2 linked regions of the Hoeflea sp. 108 genome follow. The protein of the gene in region 1 interacts with the protein of each later gene in a pairwise test. Links are inferred from orthologs where the notes say so. Each region holds a gene or a part of one and is shown in the gene's direction. Other genes may lie near its edges.

The links.
Region 2: the proteins of leuS (region 1) and ligA interact in binary tests that used the Escherichia coli proteins (3 or more experiments, as listed by UniProt). The link is inferred for Hoeflea sp. 108 from one-to-one orthologs.

Annotation. Positions count from the first base shown.
Region 1 is NZ_KB890024.1:4,689,405-4,704,342, reverse strand. Bases 7,947-11,162 are described here. They hold leuS (leucine--tRNA ligase), read left to right. Parts: upstream 7,947-8,343; coding sequence 8,344-10,962; downstream 10,963-11,162. Other genes in these bases: lptE (LPS assembly lipoprotein LptE), read left to right, coding at 10,949-11,162; B015_RS0123325 (YggS family pyridoxal phosphate-dependent enzyme), read right to left, coding at 7,947-8,200. Outside these bases: B015_RS0123365 (carboxymuconolactone decarboxylase family protein), read right to left, coding at 117-512; B015_RS0123360 (MerR family transcriptional regulator), read right to left, coding at 475-876; B015_RS0123355 (creatininase family protein), read right to left, coding at 995-1,819; B015_RS0123350 (excalibur calcium-binding domain-containing protein), read left to right, coding at 1,975-2,307; acs (acetate--CoA ligase), read right to left, coding at 2,358-4,313; B015_RS0123340 (usg protein), read left to right, coding at 4,623-4,895; B015_RS31480 (DUF2235 domain-containing protein), read left to right, coding at 5,003-6,133; B015_RS0123330 (branched-chain amino acid ABC transporter substrate-binding protein), read left to right, coding at 6,351-7,457; more of B015_RS0123325, read right to left, coding at 7,538-7,946; more of lptE, read left to right, coding at 11,163-11,512; B015_RS0123310 (AAA family ATPase), read left to right, coding at 11,537-12,670; B015_RS0123305 (DMT family transporter), read right to left, coding at 12,667-13,566; B015_RS0123300 (Lrp/AsnC family transcriptional regulator), read left to right, coding at 13,699-14,136; fsa (fructose-6-phosphate aldolase), read right to left, coding at 14,198-14,851.
Region 2 is NZ_KB890024.1:3,056,596-3,071,212, reverse strand. The notes cover bases 6,279-9,173. They hold ligA (NAD-dependent DNA ligase LigA), read left to right. Parts: upstream 6,279-6,596; coding sequence 6,597-8,750; downstream 8,751-9,173. Other genes in these bases: B015_RS0115235 (3'-5' exonuclease), read left to right, coding at 8,759-9,173; recN (DNA repair protein RecN), read left to right, coding at 6,279-6,357. In the rest of the region: cell division protein FtsA, read left to right, coding at 1-533; cell division protein FtsZ, read left to right, coding at 604-2,298; lpxC (UDP-3-O-acyl-N-acetylglucosamine deacetylase), read left to right, coding at 2,683-3,618; B015_RS0115250 (outer membrane protein assembly factor BamD), read left to right, coding at 3,801-4,670; more of recN, read left to right, coding at 4,681-6,278; more of B015_RS0115235, read left to right, coding at 9,174-9,370; B015_RS0115230 (AzlC family ABC transporter permease), read left to right, coding at 9,498-10,160; B015_RS0115225 (AzlD family protein), read left to right, coding at 10,157-10,453; B015_RS0115220 (aminopeptidase P family protein), read right to left, coding at 10,534-12,363; B015_RS0115215 (50S ribosomal protein L11 methyltransferase), read right to left, coding at 12,478-13,350; B015_RS0115210 (SCO family protein), read right to left, coding at 13,367-13,945; B015_RS33595 (hypothetical protein), read right to left, coding at 13,983-14,144; B015_RS0115200 (CreA family protein), read left to right, coding at 14,305-14,617. UniProt on the Escherichia coli protein: DNA ligase that catalyzes the formation of phosphodiester linkages between 5'-phosphoryl and 3'-hydroxyl groups in double-stranded DNA using NAD as a coenzyme and as the energy source for the reaction.

The DNA of each region.
Region 1 (14,938 bases):
AACGAAATCACTCGACATCGGATCACCTCCTTTCAGTTCGTTGAACACAAGCCCAAGGTGGGGTGCTTTTGTCGAATGTGCAAGTGCGACATGCACACTACCGATTGCTTGGCCGATTATGCGGCCAGGCTGTGTTCCCCATGAAACACCTCCTTGGCGGCGAACAGGCCGTTGAGCGCGGCCGGGAACCCGGCATAGACGGCCATCTGCATGATGGTTTCCACGATCTCGTCGCGGCTGAGTCCGACATTGATCCCGGCCTGGATATGGACCTTGAGCTGCGGGGCGGCGTTGCCGAGCGCGGTCAGTGCTGCGATCGTCGCGATCTCGCGCGACCTGAGGTCGAGGCCGGGGCGCGAGTAGATGTCGCCGAACGGGAACTCGATGATGTAGCGGGCGAAATCGGGCGCGATGTCGGCCAGCGAATCCACGACCTTCTGCCCGCCTTCGCCATCGATCTCAGCCAGGGCGCGCTTACCGCGCTCGAAGCGGCTTTCGTTGCTGATGTCCATTGGTCTCGATCCTTTTTTCTGCGTCGCCATAGCCGGCAATCTTGGCGTCGAGAACGAGGAGGTTAGACTGGAGGTCGGCGATATGCGCCCGCACCTTGTCGCGGTGTGTTTCGAGCAGGGCGCATCGCTCGGCGTCGGTGGCCGGCCCCATCTGTCGAAGAGCTGCATAACGCAGCATTTCGCGGATCGGCATGCCGGTGGTCTTGAGGTGACCGAGGAACTCGATCCAGGAGAGGATCGAGGCATCGTAGTCGCGCTGCCCCGATGCATCCTTGTCGGCGACAGGCAACAAGCCGATCTGCTCGTAGTAGCGGATGGTGTAGGCGGTCAAACCGCTGCGCCTGGCAAGCTCGCCGATCTTCATAGTCAACCTTGTCTCGTTACGACGCTCGCGATGCTAGGTGTTCGAGCGCACTCTAAGTCAAGGCCGTTTTCAGAAGACGCGGCGAGCGCCATCCAAGCGCGGCTGCGTGTGTGGATTGTCAGTCGGCGCGGCCGTCGCGCGTGCCGAGGCCGCGTCCTGCTCTCCAGACGGGATCCGGTCGGGTCCACAGGATCGGATCGACGATCAGCTTGGCCAGTTCCCTGGCGTGCAGGTCGAGGAAGAGCTCGCCTTTCTCAACCGTGCCCTTGGCCGGAACGCCCCATGTGCCGGTGTTGGGCGCGCGTTCGGAGAACGAGTAGAAGCGGTGCGCGCCGTCGGGCGCCTCGCGCTTGCCGGCCTCGGCGGTGAAGGCCTCCTCGAACTTGTCCGATTTCACCGTGTCGGGAGAAATCGCCAGCATCACCGAAGCCTCGCCCTCGCAAGCGTGCTTGGGGCCGTTGTCGGTTTCAAACAGCGCCGCCGTTTCCTCGGGCGCCAGCATCCAGGGCGTCGTGTAGACGATGGGCATGGCGAACTCGACCGCCAGTTCGCGCGTCGACATCGCCAGCGGGTCGATGTTGCCGCCATGACCGTTGACGATCAGGAGGCGCTCGAAGCCGATGGCCTTCAGCGACCGGACGATCGACTTCAGCACATGGAAATAGGCGGTGTAGTCGAGGCTGATCGTGCCGCCGAAAGGCAGGTGGTGCTCGCTCATGCCGAGCCACAGGCCGGGAAGCACGGCCAGCGGCACGTCATCGGCGATCAAGCGCGCCGCGCGCCGGGCTGCCGCTTCGGCGCTGGCGGTGTCGGTGATGACAGGCAGATGAGGGCCGTGCTGCTCCAGCGAGCCGACAGGCAGGATCGCCATGGCGTTGCCGCGCGCCGCGATCTCGCGCAGGTCCGGCGCGGTCATCCGTGCCCACTCAACTTCTCGTGCCATCCGGCAACTCCTTTGGAAATTATCGTATAGGAAAATATTTTTCCAATATGCAATGTTGTCAATGGGCGCGCCGGAGAAGGCGTTGGACCAGATAAGGTGAGGCCTGTTGGGCGGGTGCAGATCGCCGGCCGAGGATTGGCGCCGCGCGGCTTTGATTGAGCGAACCTCAGGGCTATCGTGTGCCGGGCTTTTGGGGGATGAAATTGCTTCAGACGTGCATGCGGATCGCGCCGATCCTTGGATTTCTTCTGATCACATCGATGGAAACGGGTTCTGCGGCGCGCATGGAATTGGACCGTTCAAACGGCCTGCCTGTTGTGCTGGCCCAGGCTCGAAGCTGCAAGCAGGTTAGTTCATGCGCCGAGGCTGTCGAGTTGTGGTGCAACGGCTATCGGCGCGCCGATGCCGACAATGATGGCATTCCTTGCGAGAACGTCTGCCCGTCCAAGGAACTGGTCGATCAGTTGCGCGACCGGATCGGCTGTTGATGCCGGAAGCAAAATCCCCCGCATCGATGACGCGGGGGAGAGCGTGTTCGTCAGGCTTTCTTGTTTTGCCTGTTGGCGACCAGGTCGTCGACCACAGCCGGATCGGCCAGCGTCGAGGTGTCGCCGAGTGCTGCGAAATCGTCCTCGGCGATCTTGCGGAGAATGCGACGCATGATCTTGCCTGAGCGGGTCTTGGGCAGGCCTGGCGCGAACTGGATCTTGTCGGGCGAGGCGATGGCGCCGATCTCCTTGCGGACATGGGCGACGAGTTCCTTGCGCAGGTCCTCGGTGGCCTCGATGCCGGACATCAGCGTGACGTAGCTGTAGATGCCCTGGCCCTTGATGTCGTGCGGGTAGCCGACGACGGCGGCTTCCGAGACCTTGTCGTGGCTGACCAGCGCCGACTCGACTTCCGCCGTACCCATGCGGTGGCCGGAGACGTTGATCACGTCGTCGACGCGGCCGGTGATCCAGTAGTAGCCGTCGTCGTCGCGGCGGCAGCCGTCGCCGGTGAAGTACTTGCCCTTGTAGGTTGAGAAGTAGGTCTGGATGAAGCGCTCATGGTCGCCATAGACGGTGCGCATCTGGCCTGGCCAGGAGTCGGTGATGCAGAGGTTGCCGTCGGCCGCACCCTCGAGCACCTTGCCCTCGTTGTCGACCAGTTCGGGAACCACGCCGAAGAACGGCCGTGTCGCCGAGCCCGGCTTGAGGTCGGTGGCGCCCGGCAGCGGCGTGATCAGGATGCCGCCTGTTTCGGTCTGCCACCAGGTATCGACGATCGGCACTTTCTTGTCGCCGACGACGTTGTAATACCACTCCCAGGCTTCCGGATTGATTGGCTCGCCGACCGAACCCAGAACGCGCAGCGACTTGCGCGAAGTCTTCTTCACATGGTCGTCGCCGGCGCCCATCAAGGCGCGGATGGCGGTGGGGGCGGTGTAGAAGATGTTGACCTTGTGCTTGTCGACGACGTCCCAGAAACGCGAGGCGGACGGGTAGTTGGGCACGCCCTCGAACATCAGCGTGGTAGCGCCATTGGCAAGCGGGCCATAGACGATGTAGCTGTGGCCGGTGACCCAACCGACATCGGCCGTGCACCAGTAGATGTCGCCGTCATGGTAGTCGAAGACATACTGATGGGTCATCGAGGCGTAGACGAGATAGCCGCCTGTCGTGTGCAACACGCCCTTCGGCTTGCCGGTCGAACCCGACGTGTAGAGGATGAACAGCGGATCCTCGGCCTTCATCTTCTCGGGCTTGCATTCGGCTTTCACCGAACGAACCTCGTCGTGATACCAGTGGTCGCGGCCCGGCGCCCAGCCGATCTTGCCGCCGGTGCGGCGCACCACCAGCACGTCCTTGACCATGACATGATGCTTGGCGGCAATGTCGATTGCCTTGTCTGTGTTTTCCTTGAGCGGAATGGCCTTGCCGCCGCGCAGACCCTCGTCGGCGGTGATGACGAAGGTCGATTCGCAGTCGACGATGCGGCCGGCGAGCGCGTCTGGCGAGAAGCCGCCGAAGACGATCGAATGGATGGCGCCGATACGCGTGCAGGCAAGCATCGCATAAGCCGCTTCAGGAATCATCGGCATGTAGATGGTGACGCGGTCGCCCTTCTTGACGCCGTGCTTCTTCATCACGTTGGCAAGACGGCAGACATGCTCGTAGAGCTCGTTGTAGGTGATCTTCTTGTCGTCGTAGGGGTTGTCGCCTTCCCAGATGATGGCGGTCTGGTCGCCGCGCTTCTTCAGGTGGCGGTCGATGCAGTTGTAGGAGACGTTGGTCAGGCCGTCCTCGAACCACTTGATCGAGACCTTGCCGGTGAAGGAGGTGTTCTTGACCTTGGTGTAGGGTTTGAACCAGTCGATGCGCTTGCCGTGCTTGCCCCAGAACTTGTCGGGGTTCTTGACGCTCTCGCCGTACCATTTCAGGTAGGTGTCGTTGTCGATCAGCGCATTCTTCTTCCACGCCGGCTGGACGCGGTGGACACGGACTTCGGACATTTCTCTCCCTTCCTCCCGGAAACGATCCCGCGGCTCCTTGTGGCCGGCGGACGGCGGCACTGGAGCCGCGTTGGCGCGCATTATTATCAATTCGCGCCTCGCCACAATATTAGACCTTGGATTTGGCCGCGGTCTTTCCGCAGCGGCAAATCGCCGCCGCTATATAGCGATCAGCACTGCCTTCGGTCGAGTGCTAAACTGCTGATTTCTTGGAACTATCATATACGATTTTCGTTGATTTAGCAGACGGTTAACTGCTGCGGCGCAGAGTTGTGCCGTGGAGGAGCTGTTCGACACGGAAGGCTTGCAATGCGCGACGCTTCTGAACTGGAACTTATGCTCAAGGGCTACGGCCTAACCACGGCCGAAATCCTCTATCATCTGCCCGACCATCCTCATGTGCTGCAGACCTACATCTGGCAAGACTACGATCTGGCGCCGAAATTCCCGATCCTGTTCGGCTTCATCGAGTTCTGGCGGGCCAAGCTGGAGGGGCCGCTGCATTCGGTGCATTACACCCACCGCAAGCTGATTGCTCCCAACGAGTGGCGCAGAGTCGACGGCGAGTTCGTGCTGCACTGAGGCCGTCTCCAACCCCGATTAACCCAGTTGACCGCAGGCAGGCGCATGTCGCCCTGTCGGCATGCTAACATCCTGATGTGGCGGGCTGGCAATCGGGGGAAGGCGGCATGTCTCAGACAAGCGATGCTTGGGTTCTGGTCTTTTCAGACGGCACCGGCCAGCGCGGCGTCAGGGCCGACGAGGTCGAGCAGATAGGCGACCAGCACTTCAAGAACACCAATGTCTTCCAGATGTATTCGGCCATCGACGGCAGGCCGGGCATCAGGGCCTTCTACGATGCCGGGCTCGGCGCGCCGGAAGAGGGCGAATGGGACTGGACGCGCACCTTGCGCAACCTCTGGAGCAAGGCCACTGGCTGGGGCATCACCGCCAACATCGTCGATTGCTACGAGGCGCTGCTGCGGGAATGGCGCCCTGGCATGAAGATCGGGCTGTTCGGATTTTCCCGCGGCGCCTACACCGCCCGCTGCGTCGGCGGCGTGCTTTCGGTCTGCGGCATCGCCATGACCGACAAGGGCGCGCCGATTTCACGCGACGAAACCGGACCAGGGGCGATCAGGCGACGGGCGATCGCGGAGGAGGCCGTCAAGGCCTACAAGATCAAGAACAGTTCGGAGCGACGGAAAGCCGGCGCGGATTTCGCCGCCCGGTATGCCGGGCAGGCCGTGGTGCCCGATGTCATCGGCGTGTTCGATACGGTGCGGGCGCTCGGCCTGCCAGGCATCATGAACGTGGTCAATCCGTACCAGCACGAGTTCCACGATAACGAACTGTCGACGCGCGTGCCGGTCGGTCTGCACGCATTGTCGGTCGACGAGAATCGCAAGACGTTTGCGCCGGTGCTGTGGGCCGACCCCGATGCCGAAAGCCGTACCGCCGGCCAGGTCATCGAGCAATGCTGGTTTCCCGGCGTGCATTCCGACATTGGCGGCGGTTATGCCGACGACGACCGCCTTGCCCTGCTCAGCCTCGGCTGGATGGTCGACCGGCTCCGCGTCCTGTCGGGCCTCGACTTCCCGATAGCGGTCGACCTCGATGGCAAGGTGCTTGGCGAGGTCCATGACGAGCGCACCGGCCTCGGCATCTTCTGGCTGCCCGGCGAGCGCACGGTGCGCGGCAAGGCCCAGGATCTCGACAGGCTGTGCGCCAATATCGAGCGTCGCTTCGACGATTATGCGCTATCCTACCGGCCCGAGCCGCTCAGGCGGCACCCGCGTGTAAGCCACTATTTCGGCTAGCTCTTGTCAGCAGGAGCGCTGCTGGCACAAATCAAAAGCCTGTTCTCGACGGCTGGGCCGATTGCAGCCGGAACGCCGGGAGGGTATTGCCCGATGCAGTGCATCGGCCCGGCGATTGGGCGATGCGTAAGTGTCAGAGCGCACATGCGTCCCATGCGGCGCTCGGCTCGGAACTTCCGCCGCACCCGTTGGGAGTGGCGGTCAAAGGGAGAAAACCATGAACTTGAAAATCCTCGCGGGCGTCTCGCTCGCTGCGCTGGTTGCCTTCGGTTCGGCGGCGCGCGCCGACATCACCATCGGCCTCGTCGCCCCGCTCACCGGCCCGGTGGCCGCCTATGGCGATCAGGTCAAGAACGGCGCCCAGGCGGCGGTCGACGCCATCAACGAAAAGGGCGGCATCCTTGGCGAGAAGATCGTGCTGAAGCTCGCCGACGACGCTGGCGATCCCAAGCAGGGTGTTTCGGCGGCCAACCTTCTGGTCGGCGAAGGCGTGAAATACGTCGTCGGTCCGGTCACTTCGGGCGTGGCAATTCCGGCTTCGGACGTTTTTGCCGAGAACGGCATCCTGATGGTCACCCCGACCGCGACGGCGCCTGACCTGACCAACCGCGGCCTGACCAACGTGCTGCGCACTTGCGGCCGCGACGACCAGCAGGCCGAGGTGGCTGCCGCCTATGTGCTCAAGAACCTCAAGGACAAGCGCATCGCGGTCGTTCACGACAAGGGTACCTACGGCAAGGGTCTGGCCGATGCCTTCAAGGCAGCGCTGAACAAGGGTGGCGTGACGGAAGTGCAGTACAACTCGCTCACCCCAGGTGAGAAGGACCTGTCGGCACTCGTCACGCGCCTCAAGGCCGACAATGTCGACGTGATCTACTTCGGCGGCTACCACCCCGAGGGCGGCCTGCTGGCCCGCCAGCTCAAGGATGGCGGCGTCAACGCCGTGATCATCGGCGGCGAGGGCCTGTCGAACACCGAGTTCTGGGCGATCGGCAACGAAGCTGCGGCCGGCACGCTGTTCACCAACGCTTCCGATGCGCTGAAGAACCCGGCCTCGGCCGACGCTGTCAAGATTCTGAAGGACAAGGGCATTCCGGCCGAAGCCTTCACGCTCAATGCCTACGCCGCGGTCGAAGTGCTGAAGGCCGGTATCGAGAAGGCCGGCAAGGCCGACGACACGGCGGCAGTCGCCACGGCACTGAAGTCGGGCGAGCCGATCGCCACCGCCATCGGCAACCTGACCTATGGCGAAACCGGCGACCTGACCTCGCCGAGCTTCTCGCTGTTCAAGTGGGAAGGCGGCAAGATCGTCGCGGCCGAATAAGCCTGAGCGACTTGTCTGGAAAGGGCCGGGGCGAAAGCTCCGGCTTTTTTGTTGCCCAATTGTTGCTGGCCAGGCGCTGCTCAGCGTGTTCCGAAGATCGCCGAGCCGACACGAACACTGGTGGCGCCGAATGCAACTGCCAGCTCATAGTCGCCAGACATGCCCATCGACAGTTTTTCGACGCCGGCTTCGCGCGCCAGCTTCGCAAGCAGGGCGAAATGCGGACCCGGGTTTTCTTCGGCCGGCGGGATGCACATCAGGCCTTCGATGGCGAGGCCGTGGATCTCGCGACAGCGCTTGACGAAGGCCACCGCCTCGCGCGGCTCGATTCCGGCCTTCTGCGGCTCGGAGCCGGTGTTGACCTGGACATAGAGTTTCGGGGCGCGGCCCTGGCGCTCGATTTCCCTGGCAAGCTCGGCGGCGATTTTCTCACGGTCGACGGTTTCGATGACGTCGAACAGGGCGACCGCCTCCTTGGCCTTGTTGGACTGGAGCGGGCCGATGAGGTGGAGATCGATGTCGGAGAATTCGGCCTTCAGCGCCGGCCACTTGCCCTGCGCCTCCTGGACGCGGTTTTCGCCAAAAACGCGCTGGCCGGCTTCGATGACGGGGCGAATGTGCTCGGCGTCGAAGGTCTTGGAGACCGCGACGAGCGTTGCCGATCCGTCCTGCCTGTTGGCTTCGCGCTCGGCCGCACCTATCTTATGCTTCACCAGCGTTAGCTGTTCGACCGAGTTTTCCATGCCGCTGGCCCTGCTGCTTTTTGCCCGCCCCCGGGCTGCCGGAGTTGACGGGTCCGGGAATCCATGATGAACACCCGGCAACGATTTCCTGAACCGCGGGTTTTCGCCCCGGTCCACGCACGCTTTTAAGTGAAAAACATCCGATGGCAACCGAACGATACAATCCGCGCGCGTCCGAACCCAAATGGCAGAAGGCCTGGGCCGACGCAAAGCTCTTCGAGACCGTGAACGACGATCCACGGCCGAAGTACTACGTGCTCGAGATGTTCCCCTATCCGTCGGGCCGCATCCATATGGGCCACGTCCGCAACTACACGATGGGCGACGTCGTGGCGCGCTATCGCCGGGCGCTGGGCTGCAACGTGCTGCACCCGATGGGCTGGGACGCCTTCGGCATGCCTGCGGAAAACGCGGCGATGCAGAACAAGGTCCACCCCAAGGCGTGGACCTACCAGAACATCGACACGATGCGAACGCAGCTGAAGTCGATGGGCCTGTCGCTCGACTGGAGCCGCGAGTTCGCGACCTGCGACGTCGACTATTATCACCGCCAGCAGATGCTGTTCATCGACTTCGTCGAGAAGGGCCTGGTGACGCGCAAGTCCTCGAAGGTCAACTGGGACCCAGAGGACATGACCGTGCTCGCCAACGAGCAGGTGATCGACGGACGCGGCTGGCGCTCGGGCGCGCTGGTCGAACAGCGCGAGCTGACGCAGTGGTTCTTCAAGATCACCGATTTCGCGCAGGACCTGTCCGATGCGCTCGATGGCCTCGACGAGTGGCCCGAGAAGGTCAAGCTGATGCAGCGCAACTGGATCGGCCGCTCGGAAGGCCTGCTGATCCGCTGGCCGCTGGCTGAAGGTACGGCACCCGCTGGCGAGAGCGAGCTGGAAGTCTATACGACGCGTCCGGACACGATCTTCGGCGCCTCGTTCATGGCGATCTCGGCCGACCATCCGCTGGCCAAGAAGGCTGCCGAGAGCAAGCCCGAGCTCGCCGCCTTCATGGAAGACGTGCGCCGCATGGGCACGTCGGTCGCAGCGCTCGAGACCGCCGAGAAGAAGGGCATGGACACCGGCATCCGCGTCGTCCATCCATTCGATCCGAGCTGGACGCTGCCGGTCTATGTCGCGAACTTCGTTTTAATGGACTACGGCACGGGCGCCATCTTCGGCTGCCCGTCTGGGGACCAGCGCGACCTCGATTTCGCCAACAAGTATGGTCTGCCGGTGGTTCCGGTGGTGATGCCGGAAGGCGGCGATGCCGCGACCTTCCAGGTCACCGAGGAGGCTTATACCGACGACGGCGTGATGATCAATTCGCGCTTCCTCGATGGCATGAAGCCGAAGGACGCGTTCAACGACGTCGCCACCCGTCTCGAGCAGATCTCGATCGGCAACCGACCGATGGGCGAGCGCAAGGTGCAGTTCCGCCTGCGTGACTGGGGCATTTCGCGCCAGCGTTACTGGGGTTGCCCGATCCCGATGATCCACTGCGACGATTGCGGCGTGGTGGCGGTGCCAAAGGCCGACCTGCCGGTCAAGCTGCCTGACGATGTCGAGTTCGACCGTCCGGGCAATCCGCTTGACCGTCATCCGACCTGGCGCCATGTCGCCTGCCCGAAATGCGGCAAGGATGCACGCCGCGAGACCGACACGATGGACACGTTCGTCGATTCGTCGTGGTATTTCGCGCGCTTCACCGCACCGTGGGAGAACGAGCCGACCGATCCGAAGGCCGCCAACGAGTGGCTGCCGGTCGACCAGTATATCGGCGGCATCGAGCATGCGATCCTGCACCTGCTCTATTCGCGCTTCTTCACTCGGGCCATGCGCGAGGCCGGCCATCTGAATCTGGCCGAGCCGTTCAAGGGGCTGTTCACGCAAGGCATGGTCGTGCACGAGACCTATAAGGGTCCGAACGGCTGGGTCACGCCGGCCGAGATCAAGATCGAGGAAGTCGATGGAAAGCGCCGCGCGGCGCTGCTCTCCAACGGCACGCCCATCGAGATCGGCTCGATCGAGAAGATGTCGAAGTCGAAGAAGAACGTGGTCGACCCCGACGACATCATCGCCAGCTACGGCGCCGATACGGCCCGCTGGTTCATGCTGTCGGACTCGCCACCCGAGCGCGACGTCATCTGGACCGAGGCCGGCGTCGAAGGCGCCCACCGTTTCGTGCAGCGCGTCTGGCGCCTGATCTCCGAATCGGCAGACGTGCTGGCCAAGGCCGAGCCGAAGGCCGCGCATGACGGCGATGCCGCAGCGGTCTCCAAGGCGGCGCACAAGGCGCTGAAGGCGGTCGGCGAGGACATCGGCAAGCTGGCCTTCAACAAGGCCGTCGCGCGCATCTACGAGCTGAGCAACACGCTGCAGGCTCCGCTGGCCGATGCGGCTGCAGGCAAGGCTTCGGTCGAGATGGTTTCGGCGCTGCGCGAGGCGGTCGACATCCTGATCGTGATGATCGCGCCGATGATGCCGCATTTGGCGGAAGAGTGCTGGACGTCGATCGGCGGTGAGGGAATGGTTGCTGACAGGCCGTGGCCGACATTCGATCCGGCACTGATCGTCGACAACGAAATCACGTACCCGATTCAGATCAACGGCAAGAAGCGGGCGGATTTGACAATTGCCCGCGACGCAGATCAATTGACCGTCGAAAAAGCGGCGCTGGCACTGGAAGCAGTGCAGAAGGCGCTGGATGGTAAGTCGCCGCGCAAGGTGATCGTTGTGCCGCAGAGGATCGTCAATGTCGTTGCCTGAGGCGCGTAAGTCCAACGGTTCGTTGCGTGCTGTCGCGCGCGTCGCGTTGCTTTCTTCCATCGTGCTCGCTTCGGCCTGCACGGTCCGCCCGCTCTATTCGGACGGACCGGCATCGGCGGGCGTCGAGGCCGGAACGGCAACGCAGCTCGCTTCGATCAACATCAAGCCGGTCAACACGCGTTACGGCCAGGAAGTCCGCAACCATCTGATCTTCATGTTCAATGGCGGGGCAGGGCAGCCGGCCACAGCATCCTATTCGATGGACCTTTCGGTCGCGTCGCTGACGGAGTCGTCGCTTCTCGCCCAGGTGACGAGCAAGGACGACGAGCCGACCGCAGGCACAGTGACCCTGACGGGCACCTATGCCGTGACCGACATCAAGACGGCCAAGGTCGTGGCCAGCGGCAGGCGCAGCGTGACGTCGTCCTATGACCGGCCGCGCCAGGAATACGCCAACATGCGGGCCCAGCGCGATGCGGAAAACCGTGCGGCGCGTGAGCTGGCCGAACTGCTGCGGCTCGCCATCGCCCAGGAAATGACCAAGCGCTAGGGCCGTTATGAAGCGGAGCGGTCGATGCGGCTGACCTCGTTTTCAGCCGCCGGCTATCGGTCGCTTCGTTCGATCCGGCTTGATATCGGCCAGGTCGCCGTCTTCGTTGGCGAAAACGGCGTCGGCAAGTCCAACCTCTATCGCGCGCTCCAGCTCATCAAGGCTTCGGCCGAAGGCACGCTCGCTCGCGAGATTGCCGGCGAGGGCGGCATGAGTTCGGCCTTGTGGTCGGGCAAGCGGCGGGTGGGACAACCGGTGCGCGTCATCATCGATGCTGCGTTCCTCGATGACGAGACGGCGGCATGTTACGCCTACAAGGTCGAGATCGGTTTGCCACCGCCTGTTTCGGCCGGCTTTGCCTTCGAACCCCACCTCAAGGAAGAGACGCTCAGCGTCGAGGCAGGGCGGCGCCCGGTCGAGATGATGTCGCGCAAGGGCCAGACGATTTATGCCCGCGACGCCGACGGACGTCGGGTGGAACATCCAGAGCGCGTGCTGAACTCTGAGACGGCACTGGCGCTGCTGGGTGGGGCAGGGCGCTACCCCGAGGTCGGCGACATGCGCGCCGCAGTCAGCGGCTGGCGCTTCTATCATGGCTTCCGCACCGACGCCGATTCGCCGGTGCGCCGACCAGCGCTGGCAACGACGTCGCCGATGCTCGACGAGGATGGCGCCAACCTTGCCGCCGTGTTCGCGACGCTGAAGCACATTCGCGAAGACACCGTTGATCTCGATCGCTGCATCGCCGAGGCGCTGGGCGGGGCGCAACTCGTCGTGCCCGTGCCCGAGGAAACAGCCACTTTCGGACTGGTGTTGCCGGAGTTTCCGCAGCGCGTGTTCAGGCCGCAAGAGTTGTCGGACGGACAGATCAGGTTCCTGGCGCTTGCCGGGGCGCTGTTGTCCTATCGCTTGCCGAAGCTGATTGCGCTGAACGAGCCCGAGGCGAGCCTGCATCCGCGCATGATGCCGGCGCTGGCCGAAATGATCGCCAAGGCGGCCGAGCGGACACAGGTCTGGATCGTCACCCATTCGCGCGAACTGGCCGACCTTGTTCGTGATCGCACCGGGGCGCGGCCGCTCACCGTGGTGCGCAACGAAGGCGCGACCAGCATCGAGGGAATGCGCATCACAGGTGAGATGCCAGACGACGAGGATTAACCGGCTTCGTGCCAGGCGACCCGACGTCGCGTGAACGTCCAGCCCAACGTCATCGCCGCGGCGGCAAGCAGGATCGCGGCAGCGCCGGCCAGTTGCAGAAGCTGCAGGCGCTGGCCGAAGGCGATGTAGTCGGCGGCGATGGCCACTACCGGATAGATGAAAGACAGAGCGCCGACCAGATTGGTCGGCAGCTTCTGGATCGCGCCGTACAGCAGGATGTACATCAGGCCGGTGTGGACGACGCCGATGGTCACGAGGAGCGCCCAGCTGCCAATATCGACCGGCGGGTTGGCGAGATTGGCGAAGGGCGCCAGCATGACGACACCGACCGCGACCTGGATCAGTGCAATCAGATGCGGCGGCACGCCCTTCAGCTTCTTCGCCACGATCGCGGCTATGGCGTAGAAGAAGGCGGCACCGAGGGCGAGCAGGATGCCGCCCAGATAGTCCGTGCCGACATGGGCCGTGCCCGACTTTCCCTGGACGATCATCAGCATGCCGGCGAAGGCCACCAGCAGCCAGCCCAGCTTGGCCAACGTGATGCGCTCGCCGAAGAGCAGCGCACCGAGCGCCACCAGCATGAAAGGCTGGGTGTTGTAGACGGCGGTTGCGATGGAGATCGAGGCGCGCGGAAAAGCGGCGAAGAGCAATACCCAGTTGGCGACGATGGCCACGCCGCCGATGATGGCATAGACGATCTGCCTGCGAGAGACGATGTCAGGGCGAAACAGGCCGAGCCCGGCGCAGATGGCCAGCAGGGTGAGCGTCCCGAAGGCGCAGCGCCAGAACACCACCGACATGACGGGCTGGCCGGAGAGGACGACAAACAGTCCGATCGTGCCTGAGATCACCATTGCCGCGGTCATTTCGATCGTACCGCGCGTCTGGTCCGTCATGTTCCTGCTCCTTGCTGAATGAGGCGTATTGTGCGCAGGGAGACTGCGGAAATATATGAGTCGGCGCAGCCATTTGCCCGGAATAGCCTAACAATGTAAGGTGGTTCTCCCATCTTGGCTCAGGAGCGAAAAATGCTTGACGACCTCGACAGGCGCATCGTCGAAATCCTGGTCGAGGATGCCAGGATTTCGCTCAAGGACCTTGCCCAACGCGTCGGCCTGTCGTCGCCGAGCGCATCGGAGCGGCTGAAGCGGCTGGAGGAGCGGGGCGTCATCCGCGCCTTCACCATCGAGGTGGACCCCGCAGCCCTCGGCTACACCTTGCAGGCGATCGTCCGCATCAGGCCGCTGCCCGGAAAGTTGCATGTGGTGCAGGACCTGATCCAGCAGATCGCGCAATTCTCGGAATGCGACAAGGTGACGGGCGACGATTGCTTCGTCGCGCGGCTGCACATCCGTTCCATCGACGAACTCGACAAGATTCTGGACCGCATCGCCGACAAGGCGGAGACGAGCAGCTCGATCGTCAAGGCGCAGCCGGTCAAGCGGCGTCTGCCGCCGCTTCTGTGAACTGCAGATACGAAAAAGCCGGCGCTGGGGGCGCCGGCTTTGGTCGTCTTAACGAAAAGGATCAGCCGATCTTCTGGCCGGTCTTGGCCCAGTCGGCCAGGAACATCTCGAGGCCCTTGTCGGTCAGCGGGTGCTTGACCAGCGCCTTCAGCGTTGCCGGCGGGATGGTGGCGACGTCGGCGCCGATGAGGGCGGCGCGCTTGACGTGCTCGGTCGAGCGGATCGAGGCCGCGAGGATCTCGGTGTCGAAGCCGTAGTTGTCATAGATGTGGCGGATCTCGGCGATCAGCTCCATGCCGTCGACAGCCATGTCGTCGAGACGGCCAATGAAGGGCGAGATGAAGGTGGCGCCGGCCTTGGCGGCGAGGAGTGCCTGGTTGGCGGAGAAGCACAGTGTAACATTGACCATGCGGCCTTCCGAGGTCAGGGCGCGGCAGGCCTTGAGGCCGTCGAGGGTGAGCGGCACCTTGATGCAGATGTTGTCGGCGATCTTCGACAGAACCGCAGCTTCCTTCATCATCTCGGCATATTCGGTGGCAGCCACTTCCGCGGAGACCGGGCCGTCGACGATGTCGCAGATTTCCTTGGTCACTTCGGCGATGTTGCGGCCGGACTTGAGGATCAGCGACGGGTTGGTGGTGACGCCGTCGAGCAGGCCGAGCTCATTGAGCTCGCGGATGTCCTTGACGTCGGCGGTGTCGACGAAAAACTTCATGGTGGTCTCCTTGGCAATGGAAGCATGCCGCTGGGGCACGGCACGTGTCGGCCTTTGCTCTAAACCAAGTTCGGGGCAAGGTCACGC
Region 2 (14,617 bases), 1.6 Mb from region 1 along the record:
ATCTGGCCAAGGGGCTGTCGACCCGCCTCGACGATGCCGAGCGGCTCAAGGTCATGCATGGCTCGGCTCTGCCCGGCAGCACCGACGATCGCGACCTGATCAGCATCCAGCCCATCGGCGTCGATGACAATGAAGTGCCGCTGCAGATCCCGCGTTCGGTGATGACCCGCATCATCCGCGCCCGCATCGACGAGACGCTGGAGCTTTTGCGCGACCGTCTCAACAAGTCCGGCTACGGCAATGCCATCGGCAAGCGCGTGGTGCTCACCGGTGGCGCCAGCCAGCTGGTGGGGCTGCCCGAGGCCGCGCGTCGCATTCTCGGCCGCAACGTTCGCATCGGCCGCCCGCTCGGCGTGGCAGGCCTGCCGGAGGCGGCCAAAGGGCCAGCCTTCGCGACGGCGGTCGGGCTTCTGATCTACCCGCAGATGGTGGGCATCGAGAGCCAGTCGGCGAAGGGGATGTCCGGTTACAGGGCGACCGGGACGGGCGGAAGACTGCATCGCATGAGTCAGTGGTTGAAAGACAGTTTTTAGGAATTGACGGGGTCAGCCCCATAGAAGGCCGCACGGCGAAGCGGCTTCAAAGGCAAAAAGGACGAGGACTATGACGATCAATCTCAAGAAGCCGGACATCACCGAGCTCAAGCCACGCATCACCGTGTTCGGTGTCGGCGGTGGCGGCGGCAACGCGGTCAACAACATGATCACTGCCGGCCTGCGCGGCGTCGAGTTCGTGGTGGCGAACACCGACGCCCAGGCGCTGACGATGTCGAAGGCCGAGCGCCTCATCCAGCTCGGCGCGCATGTCACCGAGGGCCTGGGTGCCGGTTCGCAGCCCGAGGTCGGCCGTGCGGCCGCCGAGGAGTGCATCGACGAGATCATCGATCATCTGTCCAACACCCACATGTGCTTCGTCACCGCCGGCATGGGCGGCGGCACCGGCACGGGTGCTGCTCCGGTCGTGGCCCGCGCCGCGCGCGAAAAAGGCATCCTGACCGTCGGCGTCGTTACCAAGCCGTTCCACTTCGAAGGCCAGCGCCGCATGAAGACGGCCGACTACGGCATCGAAGAGCTGCAGAAGTGCGTCGACACGCTGATCGTCATCCCGAACCAGAACCTCTTCCGCCTCGCCAATGACAAGACGACCTTCGCGGACGCTTTCGCCATGGCAGACCAGGTGCTCTATTCGGGTGTCGCCTGCATCACCGACCTGATGGTCAAGGAAGGCCTGATCAACCTCGACTTCGCCGACGTCCGTTCGGTGATGCGCGAGATGGGCAAGGCCATGATGGGCACCGGCGAAGCTTCGGGCGAGGGCCGCGCAATGGCCGCTGCCGAGGCTGCGATCGCCAACCCGCTGCTCGACGAAACCTCGATGAAGGGTGCGCGGGGGCTGCTGATCTCGATCACCGGCGGCCGCGACCTGACCCTGTTCGAAGTCGACGAAGCTGCGACCCGCATCCGCGAGGAAGTCGACCAGGACGCCAACATCATCCTGGGTGCCACCTTCGACGAAGACCTCGAGGGCGTCATCCGCGTGTCGGTGGTTGCCACCGGCATCGACAAGACCGCCGCCGACATGGCAGCAGCGCCGATCTCCATCCGCCAGACGCCGAAGCCCACCCAGCAGCAGCGTCCGGCCGAAGTGCGCCCGGCACCGCAGCAGGCCGCTCCGGTCGAGCAGCCGCGTATGGAAGTGCGCACCAACGATCCGATCGCCGAGGCCATCCGTCTGGCCGAGGCCAATGCAGCTGGCATGGCCCAGCCGCGCCCAGCCGCGCCGACTGAGGATTTCCGCCCGCAGAGCAAGCTGTTTGCGGCTCCGCCAGCCCAGCCGCAGCCTCAGCCGCAGGCCTACCAGCCCGCGCCGCAGCCGTTCCATCAGCCGGCTCCGCAGCAGTTCCACCAGCCCGCTCCGCAGCAGGCGGTGCAGCCGGCTCCGGTCGCCCCGCGCATGCCGCGCGTCGAAGACTTCCCGCCGATGGTGAAGGCAGAGGTTGCCGCCAAGGCGCAGCCGGTCGATCATGAAGAGCGCGGCCCGATGGGCTTGCTGAAGCGCCTGACGAGCGGCCTGACCCGCCGCGAGGAAGAGCCTGCTCGCCTGCAGCCTGCGCAGCCGCGTGAGCCGAAACTGCGCCAGCCGGCCCCGGAACAGCGCCGCGCCGTCAGCCAGGAATCGCAGCTTTACGCGCCGCGCCGCGGCCAGCTCGACGACCAGGGTCGCCTTGCGCCGCAGGCACGGACTCAGGAAGACGATCAGCTTGAGATTCCGGCGTTCCTGCGCCGGCAAGCAAACTGATCTGTGAACGAGCGGTAACATGGTTTGAAAGGCGGGCGTCTCGACGTCCGCCTTTTGCTCTGAAAAGATCATTTAAAACATGAGCTTGTCAGAGCGAGTCGAAGTGGCCTCGCAGTTACACGGAGTAAGAAACCGTGATTTGGAGTCTCTCATCCGGAAGACTATCTTCGCGCCGTCTGGTGCATTTGACCGGGAGTCGGTCTTGGCTTTCGGAAGAAGCAGCAGCCAGATTTGAAATTTCGAGGCGCCTTTCGCCAGTTCTGACGAACGCATGGCGCCTCAAATTCGGCCGGACGGGTGCAAAGGGGATGAGGCCCCGTCCATCAGAGCCGAGAAGGGCCTGTCGCCGTAGAGCGATAGAACAGGCCTGATGTGGACGGGCATATGGGGATCGACTTGCAGGATTTTCAGACAACACTCAAATCGCGCGCGACCCTGTCGGGGATCGGCGTGCATAGCGGTAAGCCCGTGTCCATCCATTTCCTGCCGGCGGATGCCGACACGGGTGTGGTTTTTCACGTTGATGGCCGAGAGTTCCGCGCAATTGTGTCAGAAGTGGGTGCAACGGATCTTTGCACCTTGCTCGGCGATCCCGCGGGCGTTCATGTCGCCACGATCGAACACCTGATGGCGGCACTGTTCGGCCTCGGCATCGACAATCTGGTGATCGAGGTCGAAGGCGCGGAAGTTCCGATTCTCGACGGCAGTGCTGCGCAGTTCGTCGAAGCCATCGACCAGGCCGGTATCGAGACGCTCGACGTCAAGCGCCGCTATATCCGTGTGCTGAAGCCGGTGCGAATCGAAAGCGGGGCCTCCTGGGCCGAGTTCCGCCCCTATGGCGGCACGCGCTTCGAGGTCGAGATCGATTTCGAGAGCCCGGCCATCGGCCGCCAGTCCTTTGCCTCCGACATCAACGACGATATCTTCCGCAAGGAGATTTCGCGGGCCCGCACCTTCGGCTTCATGAAGGACGTCGAGCGCCTGTGGGCAGCCGGCTATGCGCTCGGCTCGTCGCTGGAGAATTCGGTTGTCATCGGCGATGACGATCACATCATCAATATGGAAGGCCTGCGCTTCTCCAACGAGTTCGTGCGTCACAAGACGCTGGACGCGATGGGTGACCTGGCGCTTGCCGGCGCGCGCTTCATCGGCTGCTTCCGCTCCTATCGCGGTGGCCACAGGCTCAACGCATCTGCCCTGCGTCGCCTGCTTTCCGATCGTTCGGCCTTCGAAATCGTCGAAACATCGCGTCGCGAGCGCGGTCGTTCGGCCGAACTCATCGCCGTCAGCGCGGCTGTCCACGCGCCCTGGATGCTCTGATCGCAGCCTTGCGGGGAAGGGTGGTGTGACCTTGTTGCACCACTCGACCGGCGAAATGGCATGTGCGTTCACGTGCCACAAAATTGCGCGATTGGCCGCTGATAGCGTTGCCCGGCACGGCCAGTTGTGATCTATGGCCAGTGCCTAAAAGCGAAACAGCGCCGAAGGGGCGGAACTCAGTGATGTCATTGATACGAGCCGATCGATCGAAATTGCGCGTGACGCCTCTTGCTGTGGCGCTGTCGCTCGTCATTCCGACGCTTGCGCTCTCCGGTTGCATGTCCGGCGAAGCCGATGTCGATCTGGCGACCTATGTCGAGCAGACCGAGCCGGCCGACGTGCTCTACAATCAGGGTCTTGCCAACCTCAATGCCGGCCGCCTGAAAGAGGCAAGCCGCAAGTTCGAGGCGGTCGACCGTCAGCACCCCTATTCCGAGTGGGCCCGCAAGTCGATGGTGATGGGCGCTTTCGCCAGCTATCGCCAGGGCTCCTATGAAGAAGCCATCAATTCGGCGAAGCGTTATCTCGCGCTCTATCCTTCCACCGACGACGCCGCCTACGCCCAGTACATCATCGGCCTGAGCTATTTCCGCCAGATTCGCGACGTCACGCAGGATCAGAAGGAAGCGCGCCGGACCATCGAGGCGATGCAGGAAGTGGTGCAGCGCTGGCCGGCATCGGAATATGTCGACGACGCCAATGCCAAGATCCGCTTTGCCCGCGACCAGCTCGCCGGCAAGGAGATGCAGATCGGCCGCTATTATCTCGAGCGTCGCGAGTTCATCGCTTCCGCCAAGCGTTTCCGCAACGTGGTCGAGAACTATTCGAACACGCGCCACATCGAAGAAGCGCTCGCTCGCCTCGTCGAGACTTACTACGCGATGGGCCTGACCTCGGAAGCGCAGACGGCAGCTGCCGTGCTCGGCCAGAACTATCCCGACAGCCAGTGGTACAAGGATTCCTACAAGCTGTTGCAGACCAACGGCCTGCAGCCGCGCGAGAATGCCGGCTCATGGATTTCCAAGGCCGGGAAAATGTTCTCCGGCGCCTGACCGCAATTCGATGCTCTCCAGACTGTCGATCCGCGATATCGTCCTGATCGAACGGCTGGATATCGATTTCACGCCAGGCCTTTCCGTGCTGACCGGCGAGACCGGCGCCGGCAAATCCATCCTTCTCGACGCATTGTCGCTCGCGCTCGGCGCGCGCGGCGATGCGTCGCTTGTCCGCCACGGCACCAACCAGGGGCAGGTGACGGCCGTCTTCGACGTGCCGCGCAACCACCCGGTGCGCACGCTTCTGGCCGACAATGCCATCGAGGATGACGGCGACGTCATCCTGAAGCGCGTGCAGACGGCCGACGGGCGCACCCGTGTGTTCGTCAACGACCAGCCCTCCAGCGTGACGCTGATGCGCGACATCGGGCGCGCGCTGGTCGAGATCCATGGCCAGCATGACGACCGCGCCCTTGTCGATGCCGGTGCGCATCGCGACGTGCTCGATTCGTTCGGCGGCCATGTCGGCGAGGCCAAGGCGACGGCCGAGGCGTGGAAGTTGTGGCGCGGCGCAGAGCAGGAGCTTTCGCGGCACCGTGCGCGCGTGGAGGCTGCCGCCCGCGAGGCTGAATATCTGCGCGCTTCGGTGACCGAACTCTCCAAGCTCGATCCGCAACCGGGTGAAGAGAGCGAACTCGCGGAACTGCGCGCCGCGATGATGCGGGTCGAAAAGATCGCTTCGGAAATCCAGGATGCACAGGACGTGCTGTCGGGCTCGTCGTCGCCGCTGCCGCAGCTGGCGAGCCTGTTGCGCCGCCTGCAGCGCAAGGCGGCCGAGGTGCCGGGCCTGCTCGACGACGTCGTGAAGTCGCTCGACGAGGCGATGATCTCGCTGGATGCGGCACAATCGGGTGTCGATGCAGCGCTCAGGGCCACCGAATACGACCCACAGCGGCTGGAAAAGGCCGAAGAGCGGCTGTTTGCGCTGCGTGCCGCCGCCCGCAAGCACAATGTCGCCGTCGACGACCTGGCCAAGCTGCGCGACACGATGGTCGCCGACCTTGCCGATCTCGACGCCGGCGAGGGGCGCCTGAATACCCTGGAGGAGCAGGCGCGGGCCACCCGCGAGGCCTATGACCGGATCGCGGCGAACCTGTCCGGATTGCGCAAGGTGGCAGCCGAGAGCCTGCGCAAGACCGTCATGGCCGAACTGCCGGAACTGAAGCTCGAGCGTGCCGAATTCCTCGTCGAAATGTCGAGCGAGACCGACAATCGCATGCTCGAAGGCATCGACCAGGTCGAGTTCTGGGTGCGCACCAATCCCGGCACGCGGGCCGGGCCGATGATGAAGGTGGCTTCTGGCGGCGAGCTGTCGCGCTTCCTTTTGGCGCTCAAGGTGGCGCTTGCCGATCGCGGCTCGGCGCCGACGCTGGTGTTCGACGAAATCGATACGGGCGTTGGAGGTGCGGTGGCCGACGCCATCGGCCAGCGGCTGGCGCGGCTCTCCAGCCGTGTGCAGGTGCTGTCGGTGACCCACGCGCCCCAGGTGGCGGCGCGGGCGGCGACGCATTTCCTGATCTCCAAGAAGGGCAACACCGACCGGGTCGCGACCGGGATCCACGAGATGGACCGTCCGGCGCGCCAGGAAGAGATCGCCCGCATGCTTTCTGGGGCGACCATCACCGAGGAGGCGCGCGCCGCCGCCGAGCGCCTGCTGCGCGAGAACACGGCCGCTATCTCCTGACTTGCCCGAAGGCCAGGCTCCTGATGTCAGGAGCCTTTGCGACCCTGCCGATTTGACGTGGAATTCGCTGGGGGCGGCTCCCGCGCCGGCGCATCCTGATCTATGGTGCCGGCCATTAGAGCATCCTTTGTGCGTCCGAACGGACGCTCAAAGGATGCTCTAACTTATTGAGTCTGCGCATCGTGCTTCCCGAAAATCGGGTCCGATTTTCGGGCCGACGCGCTAAGATGGAGTGCACCATGTCCGAAAAGCCGGTCGAATCGCTGAGCGAAGCCGAGGCCGCAGCCGAGCTCGAACGGCTGGCGCTGGAGATCGCCGGTCATGACCTGCGCTACCATGCCGAGGATGCGCCGACCATTTCGGATGCGGATTATGACGCACTGCGCCGCCGCAACCTCGCGATCGAGCAGCGATTCCCCAATCTGGTGCGCGAGGATTCGCCGTCGAAGTCGGTAGGCGCGGCCGTTTCCGAGAAGTTCGGCAAGGTTACCCATGTCGTGCCGATGTTGTCGCTCGACAACGCCTTTGCCGATGAGGATGTCAGCGAATTCGTCGGCCGCATCAGGCGGTTTCTCAGGCTCGGCGCGAGCGAGCCGGTGGCGATCACCGCCGAGCCCAAGATCGATGGCCTGTCGCTGTCGATCCGCTACGAGAACGGCAGGCTGGTGACGGCGGCGACGCGTGGCGACGGGCAGGTGGGCGAAAACGTCACCGCCAATGCGCGTACCATAGCCGACATCCCCAATGTGCTGTCGGGCGACTTTCCCGAGGTGCTGGAGGTGCGCGGCGAGGTCTATATGAGCCATCTCGATTTCGCCGAGCTCAACCGGCGCAACGAGGAGGCGGGCAAGCAGATCTTTGCCAATCCGCGCAATGCCGCCGCCGGTTCGCTCCGCCAGCTCGACACTTCGATTACCGCAAGCCGACCGCTGCGCTTCTTTGCCTATGCCTGGGGCGAGGTGAGCGACATGCCCGCCGATACCCAGATGGGCATGGTACAGGCCTTTGGCCGCTACGGCTTCAAGGTCAATCCGCTGATGAAGGTGTTCGACAGCGTTGACGGGCTTCTGTCGCAATACCGGATGATCGAGGCCAATCGCGCCGGGCTCGGCTACGACATCGACGGCGTCGTCTACAAGGTCGACCGGCTTGATCTGCAGCAGCGCCTTGGCTTCGTGTCGCGCAGCCCGCGCTGGGCGATTGCGCACAAGTTCCCGGCCGAGAAGGCAACGACGACACTGCTCGGCATCGACATCCAGGTCGGCCGTACAGGGTCGCTGACGCCGGTGGCAAGGCTGCAGCCGGTGACCGTCGGCGGTGTGGTCGTGACCAACGCCACGCTGCACAATGAAGACTACATCAAGGGCATCGGCAACAGCGGCCAGCCGATCCGCGACGGCCGCGACATCCGCGTCGGCGACACTGCCATCGTCCAGCGGGCAGGGGACGTCATCCCGCAGATTCTCGACGTGGTCATGGAGAAGCGTCCGGCGGCCGCTGAGCGTTACCAGTTTCCAACGCGCTGCCCGGCCTGCGACAGCCATGCCGTGCGCGAAGAGGGCGAGGTGGTGCGGCGCTGCACCGGCGGCCTGATCTGCCCGGCCCAGGCTGTGGAGCGCCTGCGCCATTTCGTGTCGCGCAACGCTTTCGACATCGAGGGCCTTGGCGAAAAGCAGATCGAGTTCTTCTTCCAGTCGCAGGACCCGTCGTTGCATATCGGCTCGCCTGCCGACATCTTCACGCTGAAGAGGCGCCAGGAAGGCTCGCTGACCAAGCTCGAAAACATCGACGGTTTTGGCGCGACCTCGGCACGCAAGCTCTATGCGGCGATCGACGACCGACGCCAGGTCGAGTTTTCGCGCTTCCTGTTTGCGCTCGGCATCCGCCATATCGGCGAGACGAATGCCAAGCGGCTGGCGCGCCACTACATCAGCTTCGACGCGTTGCGAACCGCGGGCATGGTTGCGGTGATGCCCGAGGGCAAGGGCGACAAGGGCAATGCCGCCTGGCAGGAACTGACCGGGATCAACGGCATCGGCACCATCGTCGCCGAGGCAGTGGTCGAGTTCTTCGCCGAGGAGCACAACAGGCAAGTGGTGGAGGCGTTGCTGGCCGAGGTTGTGCCGCTCGACGAGGAGCGCATCGGCGACGTGTCGTCGCCGGTCTCCGGCAAGACCGTGGTCTTCACCGGATCGCTTGAAAAGATGTCGCGCGACGAGGCCAAGGCCATGGCCGAGAAGCTGGGCGCCAAGGTTGCCGGATCGGTGTCGAAGAAGACCGATCTTGTGGTGGCGGGGCCAGGCGCCGGCTCGAAGCTGAAAACGGCGAGTGAACTTGGCATCGAGGTCATATCAGAGGACCAGTGGTTCGAACGCGTCGGGCAGGTGGGCTGACCGACTTCATGCGTGCACTTGCCATTGATTTCGAAACTGCCAACGAAAAGCGCAGCAGCCCGTGTTCCGTTGGCCTTGCCTGGATCGAGGACGGCGCGGTCATCCGCGTCGAGGAGCGGCTCATCCGGCCCAGGGACATGCGCTTTTCACGCTTCAACATGGCCGTCCATGGCATACGCCCTGAAGATGTCGAGGACGCTGCCGAATTCCCCGAGGTTATGGAGGAGTTCGAGGCCGATCTTTCCGACACGCTCGTCATCGCCCACAACGCGTCGTTCGACATGAGCGTGCTCAGGGCGAGCTATCAGCTCTATGGCGTCAGCTGTCCCGACATCGACTATGTCTGCACGCTCAAGATGGCCAAGGTGGTGTGGCGTGAGCTTGCCTCGCACCGGCTCAACGAGGTGTCGCGCCATATCGACTTCTCGTTCAGGCACCACAATGCGGCCGAGGATGCGCATGCATGCGGCGAGGTGGCTCTGGCTGCGGCGCGCAAGCTGAACGTGTCGTCGCTGCGCGACCTGCCGATCAGGCTCGATATGACGACCGGTCGTCTCCATGCGGGCGGCAACACGCCTTGTTCGGTGAAGCCGGCACCGAGGAAGCCGAAAAAGAGCTGAGTTTCGCTGATGCCTTGGCTCAAGCGAATTGATGTGACAGCGACGAACGACTGACCTATTCAAGGCCTTTTTCAGGGAGGCTTGAAGCGTGAGCGATCGTCTGGCGCAGTTTGCGCGCGGTGCCCGGATGAGCGTGCCGGTGGTGGTCGCTTCGGGACCCTTTGCCGTGCTGTTCGGCGCGCTGGCCGTGGACAACGGCTTCACGGTGGCCGAGGCCACCTTGATGAGCGCCACGATCTTCGGCGGGGCCAGCCAGCTGGTCGGCATCGAGCTGTTCGGGCAGCACGTCGCGCCGTGGCTGATCGTGCTGTCGATCTTCGCGGTCAACTTCCGCCATGTGCTCTATTCGGCCGCCATTGGCCCGCACATCGCCCACTGGCCCTGGGTCCAGCAGGCAATCGCCTATTTCTTCCTGACCGACCCGCAATATGCCGAGGCCGAGCGCATTCGCGAGCAGGGCAACAAGGTCAGCTTCGTCTGGTACATGGGCATGGCGCTGACGCTCTACACATGCTGGGTGGTGGAGAGCGGCATCGGCGCGCTGTTTGGACGGTTGATCCCCGACACCCATGCGCTGGGCCTCGACTTCCTGCTGCCGATCTATTTCCTCGGCATCGTCATGAGCTTCCGCAACCGGCCGCGCTGGCTGCCGATCGTGATTGCCAGTGCGATCGCCTCGATGGTTGCCTACAAGACCGTGGGTTCGCCCTGGCATGTCTCGCTCGGCGCGCTTGCCGGCGTGCTGTTTGCCGCGGCAATGCCTGTCCGCACGGCAAAGGCCAACTCATGAGCACGACATTCTGGATCATCATTGCCAGCGCGGTGGCGACCTACCTGACGCGCGTCGGCGGCCATCTGGTGCTGTCACGCTTCGAACGCCTGCATCCGCGCGTCGAAGCCGGGCTCAATGCGGTGCCGGCTGCGGTGCTGACCACCCTTGTGGCGCCGGCCACCCTGTCGGCCGGACCGGCTGAACTGGCGGCACTTGCGGTTGCGGCAGTCGTTTCGCTGCGCAGCGGCCTGATGGCGATGTTTTTGGCCGGGGCTGTGACCCTGATCGCGCTGCGGCACTTTATCGGCTGAGTTCAGGGACCGTGCCGCCGCCTTCCTAAAGCGGCCGGCAAACCGCCGGCCCCAGATGAGGCCGGCAGCAAATCATTCGGCTAGGGAATGGGCGTCGTCGCCTTTTCCAGCCAGGCGAGCGCTTCGCCGTCCAGCATCGGTCCGATCTCCATCAACACCCGGGCGTGATAGGCGTTGAGCCAGTCGAGTTCGTCGCGGGTGAGAAGGTCGGTGCGCAGCAGCCGCTGGTCGAAGGGCGCCAGCGTCAGCGTCTCGAAACCATGCATGGCGATGTCGCCGCCCGGCAGCTCGTCGGGGCGCGTCACCAGGATCAGGTTCTCGAGGCGGATGCCATAGTGACCTTCCTTGTAGTAGCCGGGCTCGTTGGACAGGATCATGCCCGACAGCAGCTTTTCCATGCCGGTCTTGGCGATGCGCTGCGGACCCTCGTGCACGGCGAGATAGGAGCCGACTCCGTGGCCGGTGCCGTGGGCGAAGTCCAGCCCGTGACGCCATAGCGCCATGCGGGCGAGCGCGTCGATATCGGCGCCGCGCGTGCCGGCGGGAAACCGCACCGTCGAGATGGCGATCAGGCCCTTGAGCACGAGCGTGAAGCGTTCGCGCATCTCCTCCGAAGGCTTGCCGACAGGGACGGTCCGGGTGATGTCGGTGGTGCCGTCCTGATATTGGGCGCCCGAATCGAGCAGGAACAGTTCGCCGTCAGCCAGCACGCGGCTGGTCTGGCGCGAGACGCGGTAGTGCATGATCGCACCATTGGGGCCGGCGCCCGAGATGGTGTCGAAGGACACGTCGCGCAGCGGCATCTGGGTTTCTTCGCCGGTGAGGCGACGGGCTTCCTCCAGCCTGGTGACGACTGATATCTCGTCGATGCTGCCAGGCGCCTGGCGATCCAGCCAGCACAGAAGCTTGGCGACGGCGGCACCGTCGCGACGATGGGCGGCACGGGAGCCTGCGATCTCGGCGCTGTTCTTGGTGGCGCGGGGCAGGCGGGCAGGGTCCGTCGCCAGGATGAGCGAGCCGCCATTGTCCTCGATCAGGGCGCGCAGCTTTTCGGCCGCGAGGGCCGGGTCGAGCGCAATCTGCCGACCAGAGCGGGCGAGGGCGGCGATGTCGGCTTCGAGGTCGGCGGGCGCCTTGATGTCGGCAAGCTGGGTCAGATAGGCCTCTTCGGTGCGGCCGAGCTTGCGCTTGTCGAGATAGACGGCATGCGAGCCGTCGGCCGCAAGCACGGCAAAGCCGAGCGCCAGCGGCGTGTGGGGCACGTCGCCGCCACGGATGTTGAAGGTCCAGGCCAGCGACGATGGGTCGGTGAGCACGGCGTGGGTTGCGCCTTCGGCCGAGATGGCCGCGGCGAGGCGCTTGAGCTTGTCCTTGGCGAGCTCGCCGGCAAAAGTTTCCGGATGTATCTCGACCTTGGCATGCGGTGCGTCCGGCTGGTCCTGCCAGACGGCGTCGATGGGGTTCTCTGTCAGCGGCACGAGCGTTGCGCCGACCTTTTCAGCCGAGGCCTTCAGCGCCTTGACGTCGCCGATGGTGTGCAGCCACGGGTCGAAGCCCAGGCGGGTGCCCTTGGCGAGGTTTTCGCGGATCCACAGGGCAGGCGGGGTCTCGATCAGGCTCTCGATGGTGAAGATGCCGAGATCGACCTGGTCGCGCACCTGCAGCGTGTAGCGGCCGTCGACGAAGACATAGGCGCTGTTGGCAAGCACGATGGCGACACCGGCCGAACCCGAGAAGCCAGTCAGCCACTTCAGACGCTCGGAACGGGCGGCGACATACTCGCCCTGGTGCTCGTCGGCGCGGGGCACGATGAAGCCGTCGATGCCGTTCTGCTTCATCCACTGACGAAGCAGGGCGACGCGCGGTTTGCCGACGCTTGGGTCGCCTGATGATTCAAAGGACTGGAACATGGTTGTTTCCCGGGAGAGCTTGATTGTCGGCGACGTTATCGTCGCGTGCAAAGACTGGCAACGCCGCCGGCTTGGGCCAGCGGCGGCGGTCCTGGCGATGACGCAAAAACGGCGTCAGTTCTTGAGGTGGATCGTGACCCAGCCTTCCCTGTGGAAGGTCTCTATGTGGCGGAAGCCTGCCGCGACATAGGCTTCGAGCACCGCGTCATGCTGGCGGTCGAGGATGCCCGACAGCACCAGCGAACCGCTGGCGGCCAGATGTGCGGCCATCTCGGGGGCGAGCAGGATCAGCGGCTGTGCCAGGATGTTGGCGACGATCAGCGCGAAGGGGCCGCGCGCGGCGAAGATCGGGTTGTCGAAGCCTTCGGCCGTCGCCGTCTCGACATGGGCCTCGACGCCGTTGAGGCGGACATTGGCGGCGGCGACATCGGTCGCCACCGGGTCGATGTCGGTGGCGAGAACCGGGATCGGCGCCAGCTTGGCGACCGCGATTGCCAGCACAGCACTGCCGGTGCCGAGGTCGAGCGCGTTGACCGGCTTCTCTGAGGTCACGACCTTTTCGATCATCTCCAGGCAGCCGGCCGTGGTGCCATGGTGCCCGGTGCCGAAGGCAAGGCCTGCCTCGATCTCTATGGCGATCTGTCCGGGGCGCACATCCTCGCGGTCGTGGCCGCCATGGACGATGAAGCGCCCGGCCTCGACCGGCTTGAGGCCTTCAAGCGACTTCGCCACCCAGTCGACATCGGGCAGCACCTCGCGGCCGAGCGGACCCTTATGGCCCGCCTCAGCAATGACCTCGGCCATGCGCCGCGCAATGTCCTCGACCTCGCCGTCGGCATAGAGCGACACCTCGTGGATGTCGCGGTCCTCGTCGACCTCGATCACGGCGATCGGCCAGCCATCTTCCTCGAAGGCGGTCTCGAGGGCGGCGAAGATGCGGTTGGCGGCTTCGCGGCCGGTGGTGATGTGCAGCCGTGTCTGGGTCATGTCGGGTCCGAAAGGGTCAGCCTTCTTTGGCAAGCCGCTGGAGCTTGGCAAGCGCGGCGGTTGGGTTCTCCTCATAGGCGATGGTGCCGAAGAAATCACCCTTGCTGTTGAGCAAAAGCACCGAGGCCGTGTGGTCCATCGTGTAGTCGCCGCCTTCGGTCGGCACCTTCTTGGAGTAGATGCCGAAAGCCTTGGTCATCGCGGCGATCTTTTCCGGCGTGCCGGTGATGCCGATGATGCGGTCGGACACGTTGGTGACGTAGCTGTTCATCACGTCGGCCGTGTCGCGCTCGGGGTCGACCGAAACGAAATAGGCGCGGATGTTCTTGCCTTCGTCGCCGAGCTGCTTGAGCCAGCCGTCGAGTTCGAACAGCGTCGTCGGGCAGACTTCGGGGCAATGGGTGAAGCCGAAGAACACGGCGCTCGGCTGGCCACGGAAGGCCGCCTCGGTGATTTCCTTGCCCTTCTGGTCGACGAGGACGAAAGGCGCGCCGAAGGCCTGGGCGGTGTTCTGCTTCTGGTACCAGTCGAAGGTCAGCCAACCGACGCCGGCTGCCATGAGGACCAGAATGCCGGCAAGGATCGTGCGCATCATCGGGGGAGGGTTCTTTCGGTTTGGGGTGTCGGCGGGATCAGAAGCACCAGGACATGCCGGCGTCGACGAGCGACATGAAGATTCCGCCCGCTTTGTCCAGCCAGGAGGCGAAGGCAAGGCCCGAGGCGGCCGCAAACGCTGCTGCGCCGAGCGCGAGCCACGCGGTCGTCGAGAGCGATATTGGCTGAGCCTGTTTCATCGCTCATTCATAGCGCGATGCGGGCTTTGCCAAAAGTGACATGTTGACGCCGTCTCTGTGCTTGGGAACACCATTTCGCGAGCGCGACGAAGACTTGCGCCTTGCAACCGACAACTGGCGGACCCAAGTTCTGACAGCATCAGATCCCCAGGAGGTTACCATGCGGCTCAGCCTTTTTGTCCTTGCCACCGCCCTTGCAGTTGGCGCCACAGCTCCGGCGTTGGCCGAACAGGTGGGCGAGGTCGGCGTCGACTGGCTCGGCAACGACATCCTCGTCGAGGCGATCAAGGACCCCAAAGTCGAGGGCGTGACCTGCCATGTTTCTTATTTCGACCGCGGCGTGATCGACCGGCTGCAGAAGGGCAACTGGTTCGAAAACCCGTCGGACACGGCGATCTCGTGCCAGCAGACCGGACCGATCACCATCGGCGACATCAGTCTGAAGCAGGGTGGCGAGGAAGTGTTCAAACAGG